Linked DNA regions of Bradyrhizobium diazoefficiens. Each later gene encodes a partner of the first gene's protein in a complex. Links are inferred from orthologs where the notes say so. Each region holds a gene or a part of one and is shown in the gene's direction. Other genes may lie near its edges. The genes, in order: JJB99_RS28240 and xseA.

The links.
Region 2: the proteins of JJB99_RS28240 (region 1) and xseA are in contact, whole or in part, in a cryo-EM structure (PDB 8TXR), measured with the Escherichia coli proteins. The link is inferred for Bradyrhizobium diazoefficiens from one-to-one orthologs.

The regions. Positions count from the first base shown.
Region 1 is NZ_CP067100.1:5,939,669-5,949,671, forward strand. What follows is about bases 2,419-5,182. They hold JJB99_RS28240 (exodeoxyribonuclease VII small subunit), read left to right. Parts: upstream 2,419-3,556; coding sequence 3,557-3,808; downstream 3,809-5,182. Other genes in these bases: JJB99_RS28230 (bifunctional metallophosphatase/5'-nucleotidase), read left to right, coding at 2,419-2,421; JJB99_RS28235 (histone deacetylase family protein), read left to right, coding at 2,555-3,484; dxs (1-deoxy-D-xylulose-5-phosphate synthase), read left to right, coding at 4,408-5,182. In the rest of the region: JJB99_RS28225 (enoyl-CoA hydratase-related protein), read left to right, coding at 1-498; more of JJB99_RS28230, read left to right, coding at 769-2,418; more of dxs, read left to right, coding at 5,183-6,336; JJB99_RS28250 (nucleoside 2-deoxyribosyltransferase), read left to right, coding at 6,517-7,071; JJB99_RS28255 (TlyA family RNA methyltransferase), read left to right, coding at 7,098-7,832; JJB99_RS28260 (class I SAM-dependent RNA methyltransferase), read left to right, coding at 7,825-9,072; JJB99_RS28265 (hypothetical protein), read right to left, coding at 9,069-9,671; JJB99_RS28270 (hypothetical protein), read right to left, coding at 9,921-10,003. UniProt on the Escherichia coli protein: Bidirectionally degrades single-stranded DNA into large acid-insoluble oligonucleotides, which are then degraded further into small acid-soluble oligonucleotides.
Region 2 is NZ_CP067100.1:1,380,748-1,390,886, reverse strand. What follows is about bases 3,426-6,325. They hold xseA (exodeoxyribonuclease VII large subunit), read left to right. Parts: upstream 3,426-4,014; coding sequence 4,015-5,637; downstream 5,638-6,325. Other genes in these bases: JJB99_RS06540 (IS30 family transposase), read right to left, coding at 5,747-6,325; JJB99_RS06550 (alpha/beta hydrolase), read right to left, coding at 3,426-3,876. Also shown: JJB99_RS06570 (hypothetical protein), read left to right, coding at 418-1,020; JJB99_RS06565 (winged helix-turn-helix domain-containing protein), read right to left, coding at 1,277-1,576; JJB99_RS06560 (hypothetical protein), read right to left, coding at 1,579-2,130; JJB99_RS06555 (septation protein IspZ), read right to left, coding at 2,127-2,723; more of JJB99_RS06550, read right to left, coding at 2,764-3,425; more of JJB99_RS06540, read right to left, coding at 6,326-7,111; JJB99_RS06535 (hypothetical protein), read right to left, coding at 7,212-7,361; JJB99_RS06530 (dienelactone hydrolase family protein), read right to left, coding at 7,646-8,470; JJB99_RS06525 (DUF2093 domain-containing protein), read left to right, coding at 8,644-8,868; JJB99_RS06520 (hypothetical protein), read right to left, coding at 8,888-9,193; JJB99_RS06515 (hypothetical protein), read left to right, coding at 9,702-9,899. UniProt on the Escherichia coli protein: Bidirectionally degrades single-stranded DNA into large acid-insoluble oligonucleotides, which are then degraded further into small acid-soluble oligonucleotides.

The DNA.
Region 1 (10,003 bases):
CTCTATTCGCTCTCGCTCAACGTCAAGCCGATCATCGCGGCCGTCGACGGCGCCTCGATCGGCATGGGCACCGTGCTGCTGTTCCATTGCGACTACGTGCTGGCGTCCACGGCCGCGACCTTCTCGGCGCCCTACATCAATCTCGGCCTCGTGCCGGTCGGCGCGGCCAGCCTGCTGATGCCGCGCACGATGGGTTACCAGCGCGCCTTCGCCATGCTGGTGATGGGACGGACCTTTACCGCCGAAGAGGCCCACGTTGCAGGCTTCGTCAATACGGTGGTGTCGCCGGGACATACCGAGGTCGAGGCCCGCAAGGTGGCGCGCGAGATCTGCAAGCTGCCGGCCGAGGCGGTCGCGACCTCGCGCAGATTGCTGCGCGCAGCGCCGGAAGAGCTCACTCGCCGCATCGACCAGGAAGCCCATCTGTTCGGCGAGCGGCTGAAGTCGGACGAAGCCATCGCCGCGTTCAACGCGTTCGCGAACAGGAAGAGGCGGTGAGGCTCGCTCGGCCGCCACCCTCCCCTGGAGGGGGACGGTCCCTCGCGCAACGCGCGAGCGGGGTGGGGTGAGCCACGCAAAGACTCTCGCCGATACGCCTAGCCAATTCGCAAACCTCTCCAACACCTCGGCGAGGATGCTCTGTCACCCCGCCCCGGTTCGCATCCCATGCGAACCGACCTGCCCCCTCGAGGGGCGGGTGGGAGCGTGCCGCTCGTTCAAGACGAACCTTCGTGAAAATCTTCGCGCGGAATTGATTAGTCCTGTTCCATGAAATACCTACTCCTTGCTGCGCTCGCGCTCATCTCCACCCTGCCCGCTTCCGCGCAAACCGCAGCGCCGGTCGAGCTGCGCATTCTCGCGATCAACGATTTCCACGGCAATCTGCGCCCGCCGCCGGGCGGCATCCGCATCAATGATCCCGAAGGCAAGACCAGGAAGGTCACGGTTGCCGCCGGCGGCGCCGAATACATGGCGACGCTGGTGAAGCAGCTGCGCGAGGGGCACAGGAACACGATCTTCGTCGCCGCCGGCGATCTGATCGGCGCGAGCCCGTTCCTGTCGGCGATGTTCCACGACGAGCCTTCGGTCGAGGCGCTTTCGATGATGGGGCTGGCGATCACCTCGGTCGGCAATCACGAGTTCGACGAGGGCAAGACCGAGCTGCTCAGGATGCAGAATGGCGGCTGCCATCCCGTCGACGGCTGCCAGGGCCCGCATCCCTTTCTGGGAGCCAAATTCCACTATCTCGCGGCCTCCACCGTGGAGAGCGCGACCGGCAAGAGCGTGCTGCCGCCCTACGAGATCAGGGAATTCGACGGCATCCCCGTCGCCTTCATCGGCCTGACCTTGAAGGGCACCGCCGGCATTGTCTCGCCCACAGGCATTGCCGGCCTCGAATTCCGCGATGAGGCGGAAACGGTGAACGCACTCGTGCCGCAGTTGAAGGCGCGCGGGGTCGAAGCCATCGTGGTGCTGATCCACGAAGGCGGCGAGCCGGTCGGCGATTACAACGAGTGCCCCGGCATTTCGGGCCCGATCGTCGACATCGTCAAGAAATTCGATCGCGCCGTGGACATCGTCGTCAGCGGCCATACGCATCGTGCCTATGTTTGCCAGATCGACGGACGGCTCGTCACCAGCGGCGACAAATACGGCACCTTGGTCACCGCGATCGACCTCAAGCTCGATCCGGCGAGCCGCGACGTGATCAGCGCCAAGGCCGACAATGTCATCGTTGCCAATTCCTCGCTCGCCAGGGATCCCGAGCAGACCGCGCTGATCGAGGCCTATGACAGACTGTCGGCGCCGATCGCCAACCGTCCGGCAGGATCAGTGACGCAAACGTTGTCGCGCGTGCCGAACGAGGCCGGCGAAAGCGTACTCGGCGACGTCATCGCGGACGCGCAGCTCGCCGCGACGAGAGACGCCAAGGACGGCAGCGCCGTCATCGCGCTCACCAATCCCGGCGGCATCCGCATCGATATCGTGCCGAAGGAGAACGGGGCCGTCTCATTCGGCGATGTGTTCGCCAGCCAGCCGTTCCGCAACCGCCTCGTTACGATGACGCTGACCGGCAGCCAGCTCAAGGAACTGCTGGAGCAGCAATGGCTCGATCCGAAGCGGCCGCGGATCCTGCAAGTGTCGAACGGATTCAGCTACACTTGGGACGCGGCAAAACCGTTCGGCGAGCGCGTGATGGCTGACAAGATCACGCTCAACGGCAGGCCGATCGAAGCCGGCAGCGGCTACCGCGTCACCCTCAACGATTACCTCGCCGTCGGCGGCGACGGTTTCACAGTCGCCAAGCAGGGTACCTCGCCACAATATGGCGGCTATGACGCGGACGCGCTGTTCGCGTTCTTCCGCGCGCACGGCCCGATTGGGCCATTGCCGCCGACCCGCATCCTGCGCGTGAATTGATCCGGATCAAACGGACTGCCGCGGGACCGCCCTTTGCCATTCCCCGGGGAACGCATAGATTGGGTTTTGCATTGCGTTTTTGCGCCGGATGCGCCAACGACGGCGAGAGCCCGCACTCCATGAGGCCGACCTGATGAGCACGCTTCTCCTCTCCCACAAGGCCTGCCTCGACCACGTCACCCCGCCGGGACATCCGGAACGGCCGGACCGTCTGCGCGCGGTGGAGGAAGCGCTGTCGCATGAGCGCTTCCAGTTCCTGGCGCGCGACCTCGCGCCGGAAGGCGATCTCGATCTCGTCACGTTGTGCCACAACGAACATTACGTGACCGAGCTGCGCCACATCGCGCCGACCAGCGGCCAGGTCTATATCGACGGCGACACCTCGATGTCGCCTGGTACATGGGAAGCGGTCATGCGCGGCGTCGGCGGAGCGGTGGCGGCGACCGAGGCGGTGATGAATGGCGAGCACCGCAACGCCTTCGTCGCGGTGCGCCCACCCGGCCACCACGCCGAGATCGGCAAGCCGATGGGCTTTTGCTTCTTCGACAATGTCGCGATCGCCGCGCGCCATGCGCAGCGCAAATTCGGCATCGAGCGCGCCGCCATCGTCGATTTCGACGTGCATCACGGCAACGGCACGCAGGACATCTTCTGGTCGGACCCGACGGTGATGTACTGCTCGACGCACCAGATGCCGCTGTTCCCAGGCACCGGCGCGAAGGGCGAGCGCGGCGAGCACGACACCATCGTCAACGCGCCGCTCGCTTCCGAAGACGGCGGCCCGGAATTCCGCGCCGCGTTCGAGAGTCTGATCCTGCCGCGGCTGGAAAAATTCAGCCCCGAGCTGCTCGTCATCTCCGCCGGCTTCGACGCGCATTACCGCGATCCGCTGGCCTCGCTGAACTTGCGCGCGGAGGACTACAGCTGGGTCACGCGCAAGCTGATGGACCTTGCCGACAAGTCCGCAGGCGGGCGCGTTGTCTCGGTGCTCGAAGGCGGCTATGACCTGCAAGGATTGAAAGAATCTGTTACGGCGCATGTCGGCGCCCTGATGGGCGCCTGACGCACCGCCACATTAAGCCCGCAAAACTCTGCTGTTTTGCAAGAGAAGCGAATCGGGCAATCGGAAACGGATATGGCCGAAAACACCCAAGTCGACGTCTCCAGGCTCACCTTCGAGCGCGCGATCGAGGAACTCGAAATGATCGTGAAGCGGCTCGAGGAGGGCAAGGTGCCGCTCGAGGAATCCGTGACGATCTACGAGCGCGGCGAGGCCTTGAAGCGCCGCTGCGAGGACCTGCTGCGCCAGGCCGAGGCCCGCGTCGACAAGATCACCACCGATGCCAGCGGGCAGGCCACCGGCACCGCGCCGCTCGACGTGCAGTAAAGGCCGGCACGCCGTTCCATTTGCAGCCCCGGCCGCGTGCAGTGTCCTCGGGCGGCAGGCCCGTTTGCATTGTCTTCACGACAGAGTCCCGCATGGCGTTCCGGTCCCGGAACTGGCGGGGACAATGTTCCCCCCGCCGGAACCAGGCCTGCTGAGGAGGCAAAAGGCCCCTCATTCGAGCGAAAAGCGCGGCCAACGAAGCCGGCAGAAGGGAACCGGCCGTCAAGGCCTAGAGTTAACCAATCTGGCGCGCCGGTTGCAGCTGCATGGCCGCAATCGGCCGGGCGGGTTGGCTTTGGCCCAAGGTTTGGTGTAAAGCTGCGCGGAGTGTGGCTTTTTGCAAGCCTTGCGTGGGCATCGATTGCCGACGACAAGCGCTTCAATCTGCTGATGAAATTGGCTGGGACGGACGAAGCCGATCTAAGTGACAGGGATCACAGAGACTGAACCGGAGCGCACTTAAGCTCACCTAAGCTTGAAGACGGGGCCTTGCCCCAGGCAGGTGGCTCCGACGGTTTTAGGACTCGCGCTGCGCCGATATTGTGCAAACCCATCGCGCGCCGGAATGACCTTCCGGCGCTGACAAATTGGAAATCGCCGTGAACGCATACAGTAAAACGCCGCTTCTCGACACTATCCGGACCCCGGACGACCTGCGCAAGCTCAAGGTCGAGCAGGTTCGCCAGGTCGCCGACGAGCTGCGGCAGGAGACCATCGATGCCGTTTCGGTGACCGGCGGTCACTTCGGCGCCGGCCTCGGCGTGGTCGAGCTCACCACCGCGATCCATTACGTCTTCGATACGCCGCGCGACCGGCTGATCTGGGACGTCGGCCATCAGGCCTATCCGCACAAGATCCTCACCGGCCGGCGCGACCGCATCCGCACGCTGCGCACCGGCGGCGGCCTGTCCGGTTTCACCAAGCGCAGCGAGAGCGATTACGATCCGTTCGGCGCCGCGCATTCCTCGACCTCGATCTCGGCCGGCCTCGGCATGGCGGTCGCGCGCGATCTCTCGGGCGGCAAGAACAACGTTATCGCAGTGATCGGTGACGGCGCGATGTCGGCCGGCATGGCCTATGAGGCCATGAACAACGCCGGCGCGATGAACTCGCGCCTGATCGTCATCCTCAACGACAATGACATGTCGATCGCGCCGCCGGTCGGCGCCATGAGCGCCTATCTATCGCGCCTCTACTCCGGCAAGACCTACCGCACGCTGCGCGATGCGGCCAAGCAGATCAACAAGCGCCTGCCCAAGATCATCGCCAACCGCGCCAATCGCGTCGAAGAATATTCCCGCGGCTTCATGATGGACGGCGGCACGCTGTTCGAGGAGCTCGGCTTCTACTACGTCGGCCCGATCGACGGCCATAACCTCGACCATCTCCTGCCCGTGCTGAAGAACGTGCGCGACATGGAGACCGGCCCGATCCTGGTCCATGTCGTGACGCAGAAGGGCAAGGGCTACGGCCCGGCGGAAGCCTCCGCCGACAAGTATCATGCGGTGGTCAAGTTCGACGTCGCCACCGGTACGCAAGCCAAGGCCAAGCCGAACGCGCCAGCCTATCAGAACGTGTTCGGCCAGAGCCTGGTCAAGGAAGCGCAGAAGGACGACAAGATCGTCGCCATCACCGCGGCGATGCCGTCGGGCACCGGCGTCGACATCTTCAACAAGGCCTTCCCGGACCGCACCTTCGACGTCGGTATCGCCGAGCAGCACGCTGTGACCTTCGCCGCCGGTCTTGCGACCGAAGGCTACAAGCCGTTCTGCGCGATCTATTCGACCTTCCTGCAGCGCGGCTACGACCAGATCGTGCATGACGTCGCGATCCAGAGCCTGCCCGTGCGCTTCGCCATCGACCGCGCCGGCCTCGTCGGCGCCGACGGCGCGACCCATGCCGGCTCGTTCGACAATGCTTATCTCGGCTGCCTGCCCAACATGGTGATCATGGCGGCGGCGGACGAAGCCGAGCTCGTGCACATGGTTGCGACCCAGGTCGCGATCAACGACCGCCCGAGCTCGCTGCGCTATCCGCGCGGCGAAGGCCGCGGCATCGAGATGCCCGAAGTCGGCATTCCGCTCGAGATCGGCAAGGGCCGCATGATCCGCCAGGGCAGCAAGATCGCCCTGCTCTCCTTTGGCACGCGCCTCGCCGAATGCGAGAAGGCGGCCGACGAGCTCGCAGCCCTTGGCCTGTCCACCTCGATCGCTGACGCCCGCTTCATGAAGCCGCTCGACACCGAGCTGGTGCTCAAGCTCGCGCGCGACCACGAGATCCTGATCACGATCGAGGAAGGCGCGATCGGCGGCTTCGGCTCGCATGTCGCGCAGTACCTGACCGATCAGGGCGTGCTCGACACCGGCATGGTCAAGTTCCGCTCCATGGTGCTGCCCGACGTGTTCCAGGACCACGACACGCCGGCCGCGATGTACGCCCGCGCCGGTCTCGACGCCAAGGGCATCGTCGCCAAGGTGTTCGAGGCGCTCGGCAAGGACGACAAGACCGAGACGGTCAAGCTGGCTTGATTGTTCACCTCTCCCGCTTGCGGGAGAGGTCGTGCCGAAGGCGCGGGTGAGGGCTCTCTCCTCTGGGGGAGTCTTCGTTGCCGAGATACCCTCTCCCCAACCCTCCCCCGCAAGCGGGGGAGGGAGCGCAGCTTTCGCCGCGGCTTGTAGCTCGTCTGATTTCTTCAGAGCATTCACTCCATGAAAATCTATCTGGCAGGCCCCGACGTGTTCCTGCCGGATGCGGTCGAGGTCGGCCGGCGCAAGGTCGAGATCTGCGCCGCCCATGGCCTCAGCGGCCTCTATCCGCTCGACAACGCGATCGACCTCGCCGCGCCCGATGCCTCGCGGCAGATTTTTTGCGGCAATGAGGCGATGATGGACGAGGCCGATGCCACCATCGCCAATCTCACCCCGTTCCGCGGCGCCGGCGCCGATCCCGGCACCGTCTACGAGCTCGGCTACATGGCCGGCCGCCGCAAATTCTGCCTCGCTTATTCCAACGACGGCGCCACCTACGCCGACCGTCTCGGCCGCTTCATGGATGTGACGTCCGAGGACGGGCGGCTGGTCGATGCGCAGGGGCTGACGGTCGAGGATTTTGGCCTCGCCGACAACCTCATGATGATCCATGGGCTGGAGCTGCATGGTTGCCCGCTGGTGACGCCGGCCACGATGCCGATCGATGTCTGGCACGATCTGGCCGCGTTCGAGACTTGCGTCCGGATGGCGGCCGCGCGATTGATCGCTACATAGACGTTTCAATCGTCTCCGGAGAGATCATGCCCCCTGCCCGCAAGCGCGCGGATGTTCTGCTGGTCGAGCGCGGCCTGTTCGAGAGCCGGGCGCGGGCGCGCGCGGCGATCGAGGCCGGCCTCGTGACGGCCGATGACAGGCACGTGGCAAAACCTTCGGAGACGGTCGCCGAGGACGCGGTGATCCAGGCCGAGCCCGCGCACCCCTACGTGTCGCGCGGCGGCGTCAAGCTCGCCGGTGCGCTGGAACGCTATCCCATCGAGATCGAGGATCATGTCTGCCTTGACGTCGGCGCCTCCACCGGCGGGTTCACCGAGGTGCTGCTGGCGAACGGCGCGAGTCTCGTCTTTGCTGTCGATGTCGGCACCGGCCAGCTGCATCCCTCGCTGCGCGGTCATCCAAAAATCGTGTCGATGGAGGAGACGGACATTCGCAGCTATGAGGGCAAGCGGCTGCCGGCGCGGCCCGATGTCGTCGTCATCGACGTCAGCTTCATCTCGCTGAAGATTGTGCTACCGGTGGCGCTGTCGCTGGCGGCAGCGCCCATGAGCCTGCTGGCGCTGATCAAGCCGCAATTCGAGGCTGACAGAAAGCACAACAAGAAGGGCATCATTCGCGACGCCGCCGTGCATCGGCAAATCTGCGATGACATCGCGGCCTTTGCCGCTTCGCTCGGCTGTACCGATATCGAGGTGTTCCCCTCCTCCATCGCAGGCGGCGACGGCAATATCGAATTCTTCCTGGGCGCGCGCCGTGGTTGAGCGCTTGAGGATCGATCACGTCGGCCATCGCGGCGACGGCGTCTCGCGCGACGCGGGCGATGCGATCTATGTGCCGTTTGCGCTCGGCGGCGAGACCGTCGAGGTCGATCACGCCTTGGGCCAGCATCCCGACCGCCGCAAGCTGCTGGCGGTGGATGCCGCCAGCCCCGAGCGCATCGAACCGTTCTGTCCGCATTTCGGCGTCTGCGGCGGCTGCGCGATCCAGCACTGGGCGGCCGAACCCTACCACGCCTGGAAGCGCGGCATTGTGCTCCAGACCCTCACGCAAGCCGGCATCGCATGCGAGGTGGCGCCGCTGGTCGATGCCCACGGCGCGGGGCGCCGGCGCGTCACGCTTCATGGAAGATTCGGCACGCATGACGTGCTCAAGGTCGGCTTCTCGGCGGCAGGCTCGCACGACGTGATCCCGATCCATCGCTGCCCGATCCTCGATCCCGCGCTCGACGGCGCGCTCGATGCCGCTTGGGCGGTCGCCGAACTGCTGACCTCGAAGATGCCGGTGACAAAGCCGCTCGACATCCAGGTCACCGCCACCGCCAACGGCCTCGACATCGACGTGCGCGGCTCAGGCCCGCTGCCGACAGCGATCGTCACCGCGCTGTCGCGCGTTGCCGAGCAGCATCAGCTGGCGCGACTGACGCGGCATGGCGAGTTGGTGCTGCAACGCCTCGCGCCGATCGTCAAGATGGGCCGCACTGAAGTGACGCTGCCGCCGGGCTCGTTCCTGCAAGCAACCGTCGCGGGCGACGAGACGCTGGCCGCCCTCGTCGCCGAGCGTGTCGGCAAGGCCAAGGAGGTTCTCGATCTCTTCTGCGGCGTCGGTCCATTCGCGCTACGGCTTGCAGAGAAGGCGCGCGTCACAGCCTACGACAACGACGCCGGCGCCATCGCGGCGCTGGCCAAGGCCGCGCGCACGCCCGGCCTGAAGCCGATCAAGGCCGAGCCGCGTGACCTGTTCCGCCGCCCGCTGGTGCCGCCGGAGCTGCGCGACTTCGATGCTGTGGTGTTCGACCCGCCGCGCCAGGGCGCGCAGGCGCAGGCGCTGAAGCTTGCTGCGAGCAAGGTGCCAGTGGTGGTTGCGGTCTCCTGCAACGTCGCGACGTTTGCCCGCGATGCGCGGCTCTTGATCGACGGCGGCTACAAGATCGAGACCGTCGTGCCGGTCGACCAATTCCGCCACACGCCGCATGTGGAACTGGTGGCGAAGTTCTCGCGCTAACGACGAAGCCCACTCAGCGCCGGCGACTCGCCGGGCAGCATGTTCGATCTGATGTCGCTGTCCATGCGACCCGAATCCTGTTGGGTAAACCCGGCCCCGAACGACAGGCTGAGGTTGGAAGTCGGCTTGAATTCGACGCCCGCAAATGCGCTGTATCCTGGTGCTGCGCCCGAGGTCAACGGGGCGAGCGAGCTGCCGATGCCGTTGCCGAATTTGAGCGTGTCGAAACCTGCAAAGAACGTGACAGGCATGCCGCCTGCCGTTTTGGTGTTGTAACCGAACTGCGTGCTGTCATAGGAGAGCGCACTGAAATTGCCGGTCGGCGCGGGCTGGCTGAAGCCGCTCAAGCCCAGGCTGCCGCGCTGGCTTCCGACGAAAAAGCCCGGGCGAAAATCGTATCCGCCATTGGCAGTGCCTGCATTGAAGCTCGGAAAATTGCCGTAGCCATCACTGCTCTCGACGGCGCTGCCGCCGAAACCGAAAGGCCCGCCCGGGATCCAATATTGCAGCGGCGCGACCTGCGCATGGACAGGCGCGCCACTGAGGCAGAGCAGCGTGACGAGAGTTGCAAGAGCGCAGGAACGAGCGAAGCAGGGCATTCAGGTAACCGTCAGAATAATGCGCAAAATTATACGCGACCAACGCCGCAAATGCCAGCGGAGCTGGCGCGGGCGTCGCTTCACTCGGTTCCAGCGACGCCCATCCCGAAACGTGATTGCCGTCGGAATCTTTGCATCGCGCCACTCGCACCTCCAGCGACAATGGCTTCGCCATCGCGCGGGGATGACGGAGCTCACAGTAGCTCGCTATGAGGATGTGGATGGGCGCCGGCGAGCAGCCGTGAACGGCTACGCCGTCTGGTCCACCGAGGACGATGAATCCGCCGGCGGATATTTCGTCACAGGCACCATGAACGACTTGGTGCCAACCT
Region 2 (10,139 bases), 4.6 Mb from region 1 along the record:
AATGGATTAAGGCGACAGTGCACCACGCTCCAAAGCCGAACTCATTAGCTGACATGGTTCAGTACACTGTCACCATATTCCTATCGCCCCCTCGTCGGGCAGGCTGCCGACAACCGGCGGACACGAATGGAGAGTGACCGCATGGGACGCCATGGCTGAGGTGTACCTTGCGGATTACCCTAGCGTGGATCGCTGGATGTCCGCATTGAGGGGTTCGTCGAAGAGACTAAGCGGCGCTGTCGCCCGATCATCGACAGAACCTATGCCGAGCCGAATCGAAGCGTTGGTGGTGGTGCAAGAAGCCTGCATAATTACCGTTAGGTTTTGAATCATGATTACGGTGCACTAAGTTCCAGAGCCAATGCATCAGCTGTCACCGTAATCTCCTTTGTAGCTCCACATCTAACGGACTCAGCCATGCTTGAGAACGAACCTTTGGTTTTCCCTGCTCGCCAACGGTACGTGATGGACCCCGGTATCTCCAATCGCCAGCTTTGGGCAATTGGGATGGTAGTAGTGCAGTGGTCCCACGCCGAATGGTACATTGATATGAACACCCATCACCTGATGAATCAGGACAAGGACCTCCTTGAGCAATACAGGAAAATTAGAGGTTTCAAGCAGAGCCTCGCATTCTGGGTGACACTGATAGAACTAAAGACACACGATCCATATCGCGCCTACATGCTCGGTCTTGTGCCCAGAATACAGAACCTAAATACGCAGAGAGATGAGGTTATTCATCGCCTCTGGGGCGGCGGAATGGAACGCCACTCGCCCAGCGCCGCGGGGCTAGAAACCACTGACGCCGGTCTGCTTCCCAATCCGGGAGAAAATCGAAAGACTAACGTTCGCGATGGCCTTATTCCGTTTACTTGGCACGCCACCTTCGATCGCTTGCGACGGCTAGCGACAGAAATCGCCGAACTAAACCGCGATCTGCTGCAATCAATGCTGTTTGATTCCGCGCCGCACGGCTACGTAGACATCGATGGCCAGGTCAGGCCGCGAACGCGCTGAATCGTCTTCCGACGCTCTTTCCAATCAACGTAATTGACTTCGCCCGCAGCAGTCAACGCTTCCGGGATATTGCGGTAGTGCACTAATTCCGAAGTTCTGCCCATCATTCCGGGGCGCGCCAGCGCGAGCCCGGAATCCATTGAACCGCAGTGTTGGTGGAACGATGGATTCCGGGCTCGTCGCTTCGCGACGCCGCGGAATGATGACGGAAAGAGCACGCGCCGGTTGACAATAGGGGGAGCGGCGGGAGTGAGGCCTACACCTGCCTCCCCGCAATAATCTCCTGCAACGTCGCGACGTGCCGCGCGAACGCCCCGCGCCCCGCGGCCGTAGCCCTCACCGTCGTCTGCGGCTTCTTGCCCACGAACGCCTTCTCCACCGAGACATAGCCAGCCTTCGCCAGCGTCTCGATATGCGCGCCGAGATTGCCGTCGGTGGCGCCGGTGAGCTTCTTCAGCCGCGCGAATTCCAGCCCGACCTCTGCGGGCAGCGCGTTCAGCGCCGCCATGATCTTGAGCCGCAGCGGCTGGTGGATGATGTCGTCGAGCTCGGCCAATGCTAGCTCCGCCGCATCCAGAGGCCGCCGACGGTCAGACCGCCGCCATTGACGGCTGCCATCCACAACAGCAGCGATATCCCCGGGACATAGAAATAGCCGATCAGCGTCAGCGTAATGATGGTCGCGCCGATCACGAGGAAGGCGTGGCCGAACCAGACGCCGGCCATCATGTAGAACAGCATGATGTAGATCGGCCAGAATGCGGTTTGCTGGCGCGGCGTGAACTGGCCGAAATAGCAGCAGAAGATTCCGAACGCGACGATCAGCAGAAACGTCAGGAGATAGCGGCCGTCGAAGACGCGGATGCGGTTCCGCGACCGATGATAGCTGCCGATGAGGACGAAGCCCACGATCGAGGCGGCGTAAAGGCCGATCCATAAATAGAGGCCGTAGCGCGGCCAGAGCCAGCCTGCGATGTTGCCGACGAATGCGAGGAGCCCCCACATCAGCATGGCGAGGCTGGAGACCTGGTAAATCAACGACTGCCGCACGCGGCGAACGGTGTCGTCGATGTCGGCCAGCGCTTCCGAAGCCTGCTTGCTGTCGATCATGTCGTCCCTTTCAGTTCGGCATCGTGCGGCGGAACGCCGGCCAGCCGCCGCTTGCGCGCAACCGCGAAAGCGCGAATGACGGTGTAACTGATCAGGAACATCGCGGCCTTGCTGGCGAGGCCGTAGATCGACATCGTCGCCGACCAGGCCCCGAAGTCGACATTGAGCGCCACGATCACGTTCAGCGCGGCGGAACAGAACATCAAAGCCGACCAAGCGTACCCGACCATGACGGCGATATCCGGCACCAGCTCGACCGCAATCGGCGGCAGATAACGGTTCAGCCAGCCCCGCTTCAGCATCACGACGCCGACGATGACGTAGACGACACTCGGCTTGATCATCAGGAAGCGCGGATCGGCGGTGATCAGCGTGACGGTGCCGGCCCCGAGCACCAGAAGCAGGCTCATCCATTGCATGGTATCGACCGGCTTGCGACGCGCGAACTGCCAGCCGATCTGGGCGACGCCCAGCATCATGCCAAGCACGACCGACAGGGTCACATTGTGCGTCAGCAGATAGAGCGCGAGAAAGAACAGCGTCGCCGCCATGTCGAGCAGCAGCAGTTTTCCGGCCTCGAGCAGATTTTTCAACGGAGCCCCCGCGGTTTGCCGCCAATGGGTCGCATCATGGTCAGCTCCCCGCGGCGCCGCGCGTCGCCACGTCCTCGGCGATAGTGGAGACCGCTTTCGGATGGGTGACCATGCCCATGTGGTTGACACCGTCGATCACCTTCACATCGACCGAGGATTTGATCGCCTGCACGGTCTCCGCATATTTGTCCGAGATCATCATCTTGTCCTCGGCGCCGCCGAAGATCGTCATCGGATGCGTCACGAGCGGCAGGTCGAGGCGATAGCCGCGCGTCGCAAAGTTGCGCATGAGACGATCGGAATAGGTCGGCACCAGGATCCGCTCCGAATTCGGCGGCACGGCGAAGGCCAGCACCGGCAGCTGCGCGCAGCAGTCGATGCCGAGCTTGCGCAATGCGGCCAGCGCGAAGAAGCGCGGCAGGTCGGCGTTGGCCCAGCCGCCGGCTTTCGGCCTGTTGGTCGGCGCGTCGTAGCCGAGATAGGGCGCGACCAGCACGGTGCGGACGAACAGGTCCTGCATGATCGGCGTCGCCGCGACGCGCAGCGAGAAGCCGGCGCCGGCGGAATGGCCGATCAGGGTCAGCGGCAGGTCGGGCGCGCTCTTGCGGACATGGGCGACGAAGTCGACGAGATCGTCCTCGAGCTGGCCGACATAGCCGATGTCGCCGCGCGTGCCCGAGGCGCCGTGGCCGCGGATGTCGAGCGCCCAGGTTTCGACGCCGCGCGAAGCGATCGCATGGGTCAGCGCGTGGTTGACGGTGCCGGAGGAGCCCGACGAGCCATGGATGAAGATGGCCCCGCCCCCGCTGGCAGCGCCGTTGGAGCCGTTTCCGTTCCGATGGGATCGGAACGGGGCTCCAGATTCTTGTTTTGACGCGTTTTCTTCACGCGAACCGGTTTCCACTTCGCTTGAAAACGCTCTGGCAGCGTAGTGGCGATAGCCGAGCCAAGTGCCGTCGCGGGCCTGGAAACGCTCGAGCGGCGGAAGCGTGGACCAGTCGATGCCCTTGGCGGAATCGGAGACGGAGCGCATCTCGGCAGGCCGCTCCAGCGGCGTCGCGATCAGGGCGGTCAGCAGCAGCGCCACTGCGCCGAGCGCAGCCAGCCCCCATTTCAGCAAGCTCAGAGCACCTCGCAGCAACCGCACGGCCATGACCGACTCCGCTAAAAACTCACGATCAATAGAGAACTCTATAGTGCAGAGTACTCTTTCGATCAATCCCCGGATTGGCGCCGGGCTGCGAAAATCCTTAACGTCGGGTCTGACCCCAAAATGCCGAATCGTTTGCCGATGCCGCCTGCGGAACAACTGAACAACGCGCCCGAATTCACCGTCTCCGAGCTCTCCCAATCCCTGAAGCGGACGGTGGAGGACACCTACGGCCACGTCCGGGTCCGCGGCGAGATCTCCGGCTTTCGCGGCGCGCACTCCTCCGGCCATTGCTATTTCGCGCTCAAGGACGAGAGCGCCAAGATCGAGGCGGTGATCTGGAAGGGCGTGCATGGCCGGATGCGCTTCAAGCCCCAGGAGGGGCTCGAGGTCATCGCGACAGGCAAGCTCACGACCTATCCGGGCTCCTCGAAATACCAGATCGTGATCGAGGCGCTGGAGCCGGCCGGCATCGGCGCGCTGATGGCGCTGATGGAGGAGCGCAAGAAGAAGCTCGCCGCCGAAGGCCTGTTCGACGAGGCGCGCAAGCAGCTGCTGCCGTGGCTGCCTGATGTGATCGGCGTCGTGACCTCGCCGACCGGCGCCGTGATCCGCGACATCCTGCATCGGCTGGAGGATCGCTTCCCCCGCCGCGTGCTGGTGTGGCCGGTCAAGGTGCAGGGCGAAGGCTCGGCGGAGCAGGTCGCGGCCGCGATCCGCGGCTTCAACGCGCTGCCCGAGGGCGGCCGGATTCCGCGGCCCGACGTGCTCATCGTCGCGCGCGGCGGCGGCTCGCTGGAGGATCTCTGGTCGTTCAACGAGGAGATCGTGGTGCGCGCAGCCAGCGAGAGCATGATCCCGCTGATCTCGGCGGTCGGCCACGAGACCGACATCACGCTGATCGACTTCGTCGCCGACAAGCGCGCCCCGACGCCGACGGCCGCGGCCGAGATGGCGGTGCCGGTGCGCAGCGATCTGTTCGTCGAAGTCGCCGATCTCGCCCGCCGCACCCGCGCCTGCTGGCAGCGCGGCCATGAGAACCGCCGGAGCGAGCTGCGGGCCGCCGCGCGCGCGCTGCCGGCGGCCGGCGATCTGCTGGCGATCCCGCGGCAACGGCTGGATTCGGCAGACGCGTCCCTGCCCCGCGGCCTCAAGGCCAACACGCATGCGCATTTCCGCAGGTTCACCGCCGCAAGCGCAAAACTGACGCTGCGCGTGCTGCACGGCCAGATTTCGCAGGCCGATCATCGCCTCACGGTGTGCGGCGAGCGGCTGGGCCTTTCCGCGCGCTCGCTGTTGCGGCGGCGCCGCGACCGCTTTGCCGGGCTCGAGGTGCGCCTGCGCGCCTCAAAACTCTCCAACGCGCAGGCGCAGCGCAACGCCATTGCCCGCCAGCGCGAGCGCACGCATCGGCTGGCCGAACGCGCGGGCCGCGCGCTGGCAACGCTGCTGCACCGGTTAGAGGCCCGCGTCGAGAACAGCGGCAAGCTGCTCTCGGCGCTGTCCTATCGCAGCGTGCTCGCGCGCGGCTTTGCCTTGGTGCGCGATGAGGCGGGACATCCAGTGCATGCCGCGGATGCAATCGGCCCCGGCGCGCGTGTCGAGATCGAGTTCGCGGATGGCCGGGTGGGCGCGACGGCGGATGCGGAGCGCGCGGCTGCGACGGCGAAGCGAGCGCCATCGCAGCCGAAGTCGGCTGCACAGGATGCCAAGCCAGCGCCGAAGCGCGTGGGCAAGCCGGTGGATCAGGGCAGCTTGTTCTGAGGCACGACGACGGCGCTCCACCCTCGGTGTCATTCCCCGCGCAGGCTGGGAATCCAGGACGCCGCGGCCTATCGGCTCCATCACTGCCGTCACGGCGTACTGGGCGGATTCAATCGCTCGTCGCAACACGCTGTGTATCGCTCACTCGGAGCAATTGGTCGAGAGTTTCCGCTGGTGTTTTCCAGCCTAGGGTTTTCCTAGGCCTGGTATTGAGAGCAAGAGCGACGCCCTCAAGGTCATCGGCGTTGTGCATGCTGAGATCGGTCCCTTTGGGAAAGTACTGGCGCAGCAACCCATTGGTGTTCTCGTTGGTGCCGCGCTGCCATGGGCTATGAGGGTCGCAGAAGTAGACCTGCACGCCTGCGTCAATTCTCAGACGTGCATGCTGAGCCAACTCAGCTCCTTGATCCCAGGTCAGCGACCGGCGCAGTTGCTCGGGCATGGTGAAGATTGCGCGGGTGATGGCGTCGCGCACGGCTTCAGCGCCATGTCCGGCGAGTGCAGATCCTTTCACCCCAGCTTCCCGTTCCTGGTCCGTCATACGCGGCAGATGCAACAGGATGGTAAAACGGGTCGTACGCTCCACCAGGGTGCCGATCGCGGAGCTTCCCAGACCCATAATGAGGTCACCTTCCCAGTGGCCCGGCACCGCGCGATCAGCGGCCTCCGCCGGACGCTGACTGATCATGATCTCGGAAGGAATGAAGCTTCGGCCTTTACGGACGCGCGCTCTCGGCATCCGCAATGCCCGCCCGGTGCGCAAGCAGGCCGTCAGTTCGCGGCGCAAAGCTCCTCGACCCTGCACATAAAGCGCCTGATAGATCGCCTCGTGACTGATGCGCATCGCCTCATCCTCGGGAAAGTCGAGCCGAAGTCGCCGAGAAATCTGTTCGGGGCTCCATGCCCTCGCCCAGCGTCGGTTTTGCCGATGCACAGCCCGGCGTCCCTTCCACACGACCTTCGGGCCAACGAGGAGTTCCCCGTCCGGCTTGGCGATCATACCGGCAAGCCTGTCCTGCACATAATCCCGCAGGGCCGGATTGACGGCCAACTTCGCCAACTTGGGCCGTCGGGCAGACCGATCAGCGTGCCATTGTGCTGTGGTCGCTCGGTACTCTGGAGCACCGTGGCGGCGCGCCACATTGCGCCGGAGTTCACGAGAGATCGTGCATGGAGGCCGATCGAGCCGACGAGCGATCGCTCGCACCCCATGACCCTGTGCACGCAAGATGGCAATCTCCTCACGTTCCGCGAACGAGAGGTAGCGCTCCGATGCAGGCTTGGACGACCGCGATAAATGTGTTGGCGGCATACCGCCTGCCCTCCGGAACCAGCGTACTCCGATCGCCGGCGACACCCCGGCCTCAACCGCAGCATCCTCGCTCGATCGTCCCGAAGCAATCGCAGCCCAGAACGGTCTGTAATGCCTTCGTAGCGCCTCTCGGGGCCGACCTGATCGCACATAGTTCTCCATCGCAACCTCCTTTGCTGAAGTGTTGCGACGAGCGGTTGAAGCCGCCCTGGATCGCCCGGTCAAGCCGGGCAATGACAGCACGTGTGTGGAGGCAATCCGTTCACCGGCACGACAATCCCGCGTCGATCGTGGTCCAGAAGCCGCAATGTCCGGGCGCGCGCAGGGGTGCGCCGGCGTGGGCTTCGAACAGGAGGATCGCGACGGTGAAGACGATGAAGGCGGACGAGAACAGGGCGATGCGGTTGCGCATGAGGATTGCGTTTAATCGACATCGTGGTCGAATGATGGCGGCATGGGCCTAGGTTGAATCAAGCGGCCCCGGGCTCGGTACACCTCTCCCGCTGCGGGAGAGGTCGGCGCGTCCCGGGCGATGCGAAAGCATCGTCCCGCGCGCCGGGTGAGGGCTCTCTCCTCTTGGGGGTTGTCGATTGCGGAGATACCCTCTCCCCAACCCTCCCCCGCAAGCGGGGGAGGGAGCGCACCTCTCTCGTTGCGGCATTCGAACCTGATCCCACCATGCTGTAAGGCACCCCCTTACCGCGCCAGCCACTCCGCGACTTCCTTCTGCGCGTCCGCGCGGGCCACCGTGTCGGTGCCGAGATGGCCGCGCTCGGGCGCGGCGGCATCGCTGCTGCCGGCGGCAGTGTGCAGCGGCGTGTTGGCGCGGTCGAACTCGTGATAGGCGCCGGGATAGACCACGATGCGCGCGAGCGCGCTGCGGCCGTGCGCGCCATCGACCATCTGGCGGCAAGCCGGCGGCGAGGAGACATCGTCATTGCCGCCGATCAGCACGAGGGTCGGCACCCGCGTGCTCCAGCCGAGACCGGCGGAGATCCGGCAGTCCGGATAGAACGCGATTGCGGCGCGGAAATCCGGGCTTGCGTCGCGCGCCACGCCCTGCGGCCGCACCGCCCAGAGCAGCGCGCTGGCGCCGTTGGCCCAGCCGATCAGGCTGATGCGGCTGCGCGCCACCCAGGTCTGCTTCATCAGCCAGGCGCGCGAGGCCGCGATATCGGCGACGCGCTCGCGCCGCGCCTTGACGTGGCTCTCCTTGACGCGGCATTGCGGGCCAAGCTCGCGCGAGCCGTAGCTGTCGGGCAGCAGCACGGCATTGCCCTCCCTGAGCAGCCGCTCGGCCCACTCGCGGTAGCGCGGCTGCACGGGATCGGCATGGCCGCCGAGGCCGCCACAGCCATGCAGCGCAATCACGGTCGGAAACGGCCCATCGCCCTCGGGCTTGTAGAGCTGCGCATGGAGCACGCCCGACGACAGCGGAATGTCGACCTGCTGCGGCGCCGGCGAAGCATGCGCGGCCGGCATCAGCAGCATCAGGAACAGGGCTGTCAGTCGAAGGCACATCGAACTCTGCCGCAGGAGGAACCAGTCATCCTTCGCGCGAAGCACTATCATGCGGAAGCGGCGGCAAAACATCACAAACCGGTGGGTTTAACGGGCGGACAAGCCACCCTATCTATGCTACATCCCGTCCAACACATCGTGCCCTGACGGGCATTCCACGGAGAGTTTCGACCGTGCTGAACAAGTTCGGCCCCTCGGGCCATGGCGAAGCGCAGGTGCAATATCTCGACGGCGATTTCCGCGTGATCTCGCCGGGCACCTTCGTGCGCTGCGCGATATCCGACACGCGGATCCCGCTCGACGAGTTGAAGTACTGGAGCGTCGACCTGCAAGAAGCCTACGCCACGCCCGGCGCGGTGCTGCAACGGCATTTTCCGGGCGCGCTGAAGCAGCCGTGACGGCACGGGCACGCGATGATTACTGCTGCTCCGTGCCATCGCCGCCCACGCAGGTCTTGATGAAACTCTTGCGCGGCTCGCCGACGATTTTCTGATCGATCGCCTGCTTCAGGCAATCGATTCGCGCCTGGGCCATGCAGAGCTGCATCTGGTCGCGCTTGTCCTGCCCCTTCAGATTCTGCGTGGTGGCGAGACACGTCACGCGCTTGGCCGCAGGGACCGGCACCGTCGCGGTCGGACTGGCGGACGGCGTCGTTTGTGCCAACACCGGCGCAACGATCAGACACAGAAGGCTGGCGACGACGGCAGCAGACGGGAATTTCATCGGATTCTCCTGATCGTCTGGAACCGATAGGTGTTTTGCGATGAATGCCGCCTGAATGGCAGGCTGCTGCAGGATGGCCAAAGCGCAGCCGCACTGGCGGGGCGACGCAGTTCATCTCGAGGCAGCGCGATGAATGTGCCGACGTCCCGACGGTGTTCGTGCGCGTCCGAACCGCCTGCAGCAGAAATGTTCTTGATCGTGCCGGCCTGCCTTGCATCGAACAGCGCCTGCACTCAATGGTGAGTCATTTCGCGCTGTGGTTGGATTCTTTGTCGCGGTTTGGCGCGCTTAAGTTGTTTGACGAAGTATTGGTGAAACACAGGGCTGCTATTATACGTGTTAGGTAATTGGCCCTGCTGTTTTTATCGCACAGACAATCAAGTCAACCAAAAGCCGTTGAGCATTGGAATTGGCGCGGTCTGTGAACGGGCTCATATCGAAGAGCCATCTGATGGGCTAGGATCACCTCGAAAATTCGTGGTGGAATTCAGTCAATCGAAATCGAGCGATGGGGGTGATCATGCCCATCATATTAGACCTGCTCTATCGTGAATATTGCCGCGCCCGTCTCGCTGAAATGCGCAAACAGCTTCTGATCGCAACTGAACGCTCTGAAGCTCTTGAAGCGGATTGTCATCCTGCGGATCAGGGTGACGAGGATGGGACGAAGGCGCACCACGAGACCGGCCGCAGCGCGCCGCATTGAAGCGGCTCCAAGACCGGCGATGAGACCAGCGATCTCTCCCGCATAGCAATGGCCAAGCAATTGGCTTCAGTTTGGGAGGAAGCGATGAATACACCCGAATGCTATACCTTCATGGTGGCCTGCGCCTCGTGCCTGACCATTATCGGAATGATCGCCGTTGGGGCGTGGTGAGCACGACCGAGTGCTGAACCGCGATTGCAGGCCGTAGCGGCGTAGGGTGGGGCAAGCGAAGCGTGCCCA